One region of the Peribacillus sp. B-H-3 genome, then DNA from elsewhere that is predicted to be linked to it. Evidence: riboswitches for the same ligand, from Rfam matches in the RefSeq annotation. Region 1 holds a riboswitch; the other holds the start of a gene.
The links. Region 1 has a riboswitch for cobalamin ahead of metE (5-methyltetrahydropteroyltriglutamate--homocysteine S-methyltransferase). Riboswitches for the same ligand answer to the same signal wherever they lie in the genome.
Positions count from the first base shown of each region.

Region 2: linked by a shared signal. The riboswitch ahead of ACN6MY_RS01140 (ABC transporter substrate-binding protein) and the one ahead of metE (5-methyltetrahydropteroyltriglutamate--homocysteine S-methyltransferase) in region 1 are both predicted to bind cobalamin.

Region 1 is NZ_CP183879.1:2,599,276-2,603,267, reverse strand. Features, by position in the region: gene ACN6MY_RS12915 (acyl-CoA thioesterase) at 1-43, opposite strand, end outside; gene metE (5-methyltetrahydropteroyltriglutamate--homocysteine S-methyltransferase) at 139-2,430, opposite strand; cobalamin riboswitch at 2,582-2,775, opposite strand; SAM riboswitch class I at 2,869-2,984, opposite strand; gene ahpF (alkyl hydroperoxide reductase subunit F) at 3,533-3,992, opposite strand, start outside.
Region 2 is NZ_CP183879.1:260,057-264,048, reverse strand. Features, by position in the region: gene ACN6MY_RS01150 (putative polysaccharide biosynthesis protein) at 94-1,692, shown strand; gene ACN6MY_RS01145 (DnaJ family domain-containing protein) at 1,821-2,189, shown strand; cobalamin riboswitch at 2,429-2,607, shown strand; gene ACN6MY_RS01140 (ABC transporter substrate-binding protein) at 2,731-3,681, shown strand; gene ACN6MY_RS01135 (FecCD family ABC transporter permease) at 3,644-3,992, shown strand, end outside.

The DNA of each region.
Region 1 (3,992 bases):
TTTGAATTGTTCTTGAGCGTCCCGCTGAATAGGCTTTTTCCATTGATAGACCCCTCTTTTAAAATTCTTTATGAATATCCGGCGTGGTTATGAAGGAGTATGCACCCTTTTTTAATATAGCCTCCTTTTCACTTCTCACTATTTGACAAGCAAACTCTCTCTTGTTTGTTTCGCTGCTTCAACCATAATTTTAAGCGCTTCTACCGTCTCACTAATTCCCCGGGTCTTCAATCCACAATCAGGGTTAATCCAACATTGTTTTGAGTCAAGCACTTTAAGGGCCCGATTAATATGATTTCTTATTTCACTAATCTCGGGCACTCGGGGACTATGAATATCATAGACGCCAAGTCCGATCCCCTTGTCATACGTATTTTCTTCAAATACTTGAATCAATTCACCATGGCTTCTTGAGGTTTCAATTGAAATGACATCTGCATCAAGTGCACGAATGGTATCCATAATATCTTCAAAGTTTGAGTAACACATATGAGTATGAATTTGGGTTTCGTTTTTGACAAACGCTGTGGCAAGTTTAAAAGCATAAACCGCAGCATGAAGATAGTCATCCCATTTTACCTGTTTTAATGGCAGTCCTTCTCTCAGAGCTGGTTCATCCACTTGGATCATATGGATTCCACTTCTCTCTAGAATTTCCACTTCTTTTTGAAGAGTAAGAGCGATTTGATTGGCGACTTCATCGCGTGGAATATCTTCTCTTACAAATGACCAATTCAATATGGTGACGGGTCCCGTCAGCATTCCTTTCACGGGTTTGTCTGTTAGTGACTGGGCATACAAGGTTTCTTTAAGCGTCATTGGTTCACGATAAGACACATCACCATAAATAACTGGAGGTTTTACACAACGAGATCCATAGGATTGAACCCATCCTAATGTGGTCATTTGAAATCCATCCAGTTTTTCACCAAAATACTCAACCATATCTGTACGTTCAAATTCACCATGGACAAAGACGTCTAATCCAATTTTTTCTTGGATGTTAATCCACCGATGAATTTCTTCTTTAATAAAGCTATCATATTGATGATTACTTATTTCCCCCTTCCGACACTGTAAACGGTGTTTTTTCACTGCTTGAGTTTGAGGAAAACTGCCAATCGTTGTGGTTGGCAGAAGAGGAAGTTGAAAAAACTTCTCTTGAATGATTTGGCGTTCCTGAAATGATGCCTTGCGTTCTATTTTTAATGTTTGTGACTTCGCCATGTTTTCGTTAACTTCCAGCCTATTTTTTGATGACAGCTCATTTAACAACAAGATCGCATTCTGACTGGATGAGATCTCTTCTTGGATACTGTCTTTTCCGTTTTGTATCCCTTTCATTAAAATATTCACTTCACTTAATTTCTCATCAGCAAATGATAAGGCTTCCTTCAATATCACTTCAAGACCTACTTCATTTTTCACTGTCACAGGTGTGTGCAGCAGGCTTGAAGATGGCTGTATAATCAACTGTTCTTTAGAAACATAGGACTCAATTTCTTTTAAAAGGGAAAATTTTTTATCAAGATCTGCACGCCAGATGTTTCGGCCATTGATGACTCCAGCTGCGAGTACCTTGTCTTTCGGGAAACCATACATCTGTATAGAAGTGAGATTCTGTCCATTGTCATGTACAAAATCAAGTCCAATTCCCTGAACAGGCAGGGAAATGACTTCTTCGTAATGGTCGATACCTTCAAAGTAGGTTTGTAAGATCACCCGTATATCAGGTGCTGCTTTATGTAATCTGGCATAAACATGATGAAATAACGCAACCTCTTCTTTAGATAGGGTCGTAGACAAAATAGGCTCATCGATTTGTATCCACTGTACACCTTCTTCTTGTAATTCACGGAGTACCTCCGAATAAAGGGGGATAAATGACTCAATGACCGTTTTAAACTCATCCTTGTTATAACCTTTTGAAAGTTTTACAAATGTAACAGGCCCTAGTATCACAGGTTTACCTTCAATATCTAATTTTTGTTTGGCTTCTCTATAGAAATGGAGAGGTCGATTATCAACAAGAGCAGGTACTGCATCTTCAAGCTCCGGAACAATATAGTGATAGTTGGTATTAAACCATTTGGTCATTTCAGAAGCAACGGCCTCTTTTGTCCCTCGTGCGATATCAAAGTATGTTTTAAGCGGTACTTTCCCCCCACTGTATTCAAATCGCTTGGGAACTAACCCGAACATCATAGCCGTATCGAGCACATGATCATACAGGCTAAAGTCACCAACAGGAATAAGATCAATGCCTTTTTCTTTTTGTTTACACAGATGGTTAAGACGAATACCCTCTATTTGTGCCAAGAAATCCTCTTGTTCGAGTTTCCCAGCCCAAAACCGTTCAATCACTCTTTTCCACTCCCTATTTTCACCGATTCTTGGATAACCTAAATTAGAACTTTTAACCTTGCTCATCTTTTAAACACAACTCCTTCTTATATGAATTTGACCTCAACTAAAAAAATCTCCCTATTAGTAGAAAAGGGAGATTTTTACGCATCGTTAACTAGAGTTGAGACCTTCTGGTTTTCTCAACACGTATAATCACTTCCCTATCGTCCGTAGAGTACAAGTGCATACAACAGGCAGGTTTCCTGACTTAGAATCATCGCTCTTATCACCTTCCCATTTCATTCCAGAAACAGTGGTAAACGGATAAGTCGCTCTCCTTTACAGTGGCGGGACCGTGCCGGAATTTCACCGGACTTCCCTTTTAAGCTGAGCAAGACTTTGCACAGCACCTGATGCATTCTTTATTAAGTTTTTATGGGAAAATAACGGAATCAAAATCCTGTAGTAAAAAATAAAAACCTTTTCATTTATAAATAGAGAGGCCTTATTTGCCAGTAACCTCTCTTATTTCTCAAAGCCTCAATCGCTTTGCAGGAACTAGCCCCTTCTCCAATAAGACAAATTGAATGGTTGCCTGGCTTCAAACGGGCCAGTCCCTCCACCTCTCTGAATAAGAGTTTAAACATCTTTTCGTCATCTAATTAATTAGAAATATTAGCATTGCAAAAAGATTCTGTCAAATTAAGATTGTATTTCCTCTTGGGGTACCGCCGACATTTTCAAATAATATGCAACTAACCTGCTAGTTTGGCTGAATAAACTCTTGTAAATATAATACCATAAAAAGTAAATTTAACCTCGTCCCATTTAAAAGACAACACTCTTTACGAAAAAGCCTATTTGAATGTTATTCAACAAAGCTAAAGTGTGCAGAATGCCAGGAAAATTTAAGGTGGAAAGTCGTTAAGCTCCCAATATGTAATTCAGTCTATATGGTGATAATGCTATATCGTTTTCTAGGGTTCCTAGAATAATAAACCCCTATCTGAGAGATAATATGCAACTGACATAATTTGCGTCCTATACAGGGATGATTAACCATCTCTGGGCTTTATCCCTTTTCTTTTACAGATTTATGCAGAGCATTCCATGAAGTTTACAGTATGCAAAAAAAAGAAAGCCGGTTGCTATCAAACAGATAGCGAAACGGCTTTCTTACATGTAATTAGTTGCGGATGAGGTAATCGAATGCGCCTAAAGCTGCAGTCGCACCTGATCCCATAGAAATAATAATCTGTTTATATGCACTATTTGTACAGTCGCCTGCAGCAAACACTCCATCTAGGTTTGTAGCACCTTGCTTATCAACAACAATTTCACCGAAGCGAGTGAGTTCAACGGCATCGCCTAGCCAGTCGGTATTTGGCACAAGGCCAATCTGAACAAACACACCTTCTAATTCAACCCGCTGAACGGTTCCTGTATCCCGCTCAATGTAGGAAATGCCGTTTACTTTATCAGTTCCGGTAATCTCTTTTGTTTGAACATTTTTTAGAACTGTTACATTAGGCAGGCTGTAAAGTCGTTCTTGCAGTACAGCATCAGCCTTCAGTTCTGGCATAAATTCAAGAACAGTTACATGTTTCACGATGCCTGCGAGGTCAATTGCCGCTTCAATGCCGGAA
Region 2 (3,992 bases), 2.3 Mb from region 1:
AATTCATTTGGAATTTAGCCAAGCAAGTGTTATTTTAGATACGCAGGTTTTGTTTTCACATGCACTTATTTGATATAAATGGGAGTACAATTAATGGCCAATAAATTATTGCGAGGTACAGTCCAGCTTTCTTCTGCATCCTTTATCTCCAAGATTCTCGGATTTATCTATATGATACCGCTTGGAATGATGATCGGAAGTACAGGGAACGCGCTGTACAGATATGCTTATGGACCCTATGCCATCATGATCAGCTTATCAACTATGGGCATTCCGCTTGCCATTTCCAAAATGATATCTAAATATAATGAATTGGAACGGCAGGATGTGGTGCAGAGAATTTTTAAATCAGGCATCCTTTTAATGCTGGCTTCTGGATTTACCGCCTTTCTCGTTCTCTATATGCTTTCCCCTTTAATGGCCAGGATCGTTGTGAATGACAGCAGCAGCGGAAATTCGCTGGAAAGTGTCATCTTTAATATTAAGCTAGTGAGCTTTGCCTTGATTATTGTCCCGCCGATGAGTTTTCTCCGCGGCTATTTCCAGGGGCACCAGACGATGGGCCCGCCAGCTGTAAGTACTGTAGTGGAACAAATTGCAAGGGTTATTTTTATTTTGGCAGGAGTTTTTGTCACAATAAAAATCCTGCATCTGTCAGTAACTGCTGCAGTGGGAGTCGCCACCTTTGCTGCGTTTATCGGAGCTATTTTTGGAATTGCTGTACTCATTAAACAGGTTTGGAAAAGAAGGGACCATATCTTCAGACCAGTTGTGACAAGAGAGGGCAGCCCGGATATTTCCATCAGGGAAATTTTCAAGGAAATTATTCAGCATTCGATTCCTTTTGTTGTGATGGGAATGAGCTTGCCACTATATCAGAATATTGATTCGTATTCGATTAATAGGATTTTAATGCATATCGGCTTTAAGCAGCATGAAGCTGAAGACATTAATGGCGTGATTTCATATGCCCAGGTCCTTGTATTGCTTCCGGTTTCAATCACGACAGGTCTCAGTGTATCAATCATCCCGAATATGACGAAATCCTTTGTTTCCAAAAATTATAAATTGATGAGAAAGCAAATGAATCAGTCCTTCCTGGTGCTGATGACCATTATGCTGCCGGCAGCATTTGGGATGTTTGCTTTAGCAGAGCCTCTTTATTATATTATGTTTCCTAATGCAACTCCTGAAATGGGGGGAGGGCTCTTGAAGGTTTACGCTCCGGCAGGGCTCCTTATTGCCATTTATGGTGTTACAACATCCATTCTTCAGACAGTGAATCAGCAAAAAAAAGCAATCGCTGGTCTTGCAGCAGGTCTCATTGTTAAGCTGGCCTTGAACTTTATCCTGCCAAACTACTATCCTGAGTCCGGATTCATCATTGCAACATACTTTGGATATCTTACATCTCTGACTGTAAATATCATCGTTATAAATAGAAATATCGGCATCAATCTCAAAAATATAAAATTCAGGCTCATAAGTCTCATCGCTTCCACAGCCATTATGGTACTTGTCGTGTCAGCGCTGAAAAGCCTTTTGATAGCTTTGTTTTTTCCAAAAGCGACTTACGTGAATGAATTAATTGTTGTGATTATCGGAGTTCTTGCTGGCATACTGGCATTTGGCGGTGTGCTATATGCACTGAATTTTACCAGGATAAAAAAATATATTAAGATGAAACAATAGATGAAGGCGGCATACCCAATAAGGGTGCTGCTTTTTTTGACACAAAATTTTCAGATAATTCAGCGTTCCGGCAAGAAGGCGGGTGGTATAATTCAAGAGAGAAAGCAAGCCGAAATAGGAGGGATGACATGAATTCCAATAATGAAGGCCCAAGAGACTTAATGTCAGAGATTTTTAGAGAATATGAAAGAGATGAAGCCGGATTAAAATCAAACCCAGGATACGGAAAGCCTTTACCCAAAAAGCTTTTTACGGGAAATGTGTATGATAACTTCGTCAATACAGCAAAAAATGCAGGCTACCTGCCTCCCTGGGTAATGCTCCAGCAGGAAATAAGACATCTTCTGCAAGAAGCGGTTGAGCAAGATAAAGCCGACGTTCTTCTTGCTGCTATTAACGAAAAAATAAGAAAGTATAATAGTCAGTGCCCAGTCAGTATGCAGCGGGGACTGATTGAGAAGAACTCCATCAGGACACAGATAAAATCCTGGCTATAGAGAAGGACATGACCGGAAAGAGGGCGAGCAGCCAGATTTATTGGCAATCAATCTCTTTTTTTGTTTGGCGCTATTAGATGATTTCCTCTATTTTTAAACAGCGATTTCATGGCCGGATGATTGATGCAATCCCTTTCCCTGACTTCCGCTCTGTGAATTTTCTAAACATTTGCATGCATAAACAGCAAACATCTCTTTTTTTCAATATCGTTTGGTGTATAATCGATATGAACAAAATAAATGTGAAAACAGTACTGGGTGTCTTTCTTAAGACTTAAAAGGGAAGCTGGTGAAATGCCAGCGCGGTCCCGCCACTGTAAATGGGAGTAAGCAGCAATAGGCCACTGTACAAGCTACGGGAAGGTGCTGCAGACAATGACCATAAGCCAGGAGACCTGCCTGTAACTGTACACCAATAAACCCGCGAGGATGGGGAGGTGTGTGGCGGACAAGGTTAATATTTTGCCATGCAGCTATCTCCAATGATTATTGGAGTTTTTTTTGTTTTCGGGAAAAATGAAGAAAGCGGAGGTTGTGTAAAATGAAGAAAATCTTTTCACTGCTGTTTTTAATGACTCTGATTGGCATGCTTATGGGAGGGTGCGCCTCGGAACAGAAGAAAACGGGGGATTCAGGAGAAAGCAAAAATAAAACGGAGCAAACCGCAGTATTTCCGCTGAAGGTAAAAGATGCTTCCGGAAATGAAGTAAAGATTGAAAAAAAACCTAAGAGGATTGTTTCCATCATTCCGAGCAACACAGAGACCGCCTATGCTTTAGGCCTTGGCAAAGAGGTTGTGGGAGTCTCTGATTTTGATAACTATCCTAGTGATGTGAAGAATAAGGAAAAAATAGGCGGCATGGAATTCAACGTTGAAAAAATCCTTTCCTTGAAGCCGGATTTGGTGCTGACTCATGAATCTATTATAAAAAGTGCAGCTGACCTGCATAAACAGCTGCAGGATGCCGGAATTCCTGTTGTTGTGGTAAATGATGCCCAAAGCTTTGACAAAGTATATCAAAGCATCGAACTGATTGGTACGGCAACAGGGGAAAAGATCAAAGCGGATCAGCTTATTGACGGCATGAAGAAAAAAATAGCAGGGATAGAAAAAAAGGCGGAGGGCATTAAGGAGCAGAAGAAAGTTCTTTTTGAAGTGTCTCCTGCACCGGAAATCTATACAACAGGCAAAAATACTTTTATGGATGAAATGACAGGCATCATACATGCTAAAAATGCAGCCGGAGACCAAAATGGATGGGTTAAATTGGATCAGGAAGCTATGATTAAGCATAATCCGGACGTCATTATCACAACTTATGGCGGTAGCAAACAGGTCTTGGACAGAAAAGGCTGGCAGGATGTGAAAGCAGTTAAGAACAAACGGGTATTTGATGTGAATACAGATCTTTTGACACGTTCAGGCCCGCGCCTTGCTGAAGGAGTAGAGGAACTTGCAAAAACAGTCTATCCGGAAACGTTTAAAAAATAATCGGGGGCTTGCCTATGCCGCTGCAGCTGTTTTTTTAGTTTGGGCAGCCCTCATGGGTATTTCCATAGGCAGTGTTTCAGTTCCTTTTTTAAGCATTCTCCAAATCATCGGGAAGGGTGTATTTCACCTTCCCTTCGATTATACAGATTCCATGTACACGAATATAGTGTTGAACATAAGGCTTCCGCGCGTTATTTTAGCAGGGCTTGTCGGGGCTTCCCTAGCTGTTGCTGGTGCTTCATTTCAGGGGCTGCTGCGGAACCCGCTGGCTGATCCGTATACACTCGGTGTTTCGTCAGGCGCTTCTGCAG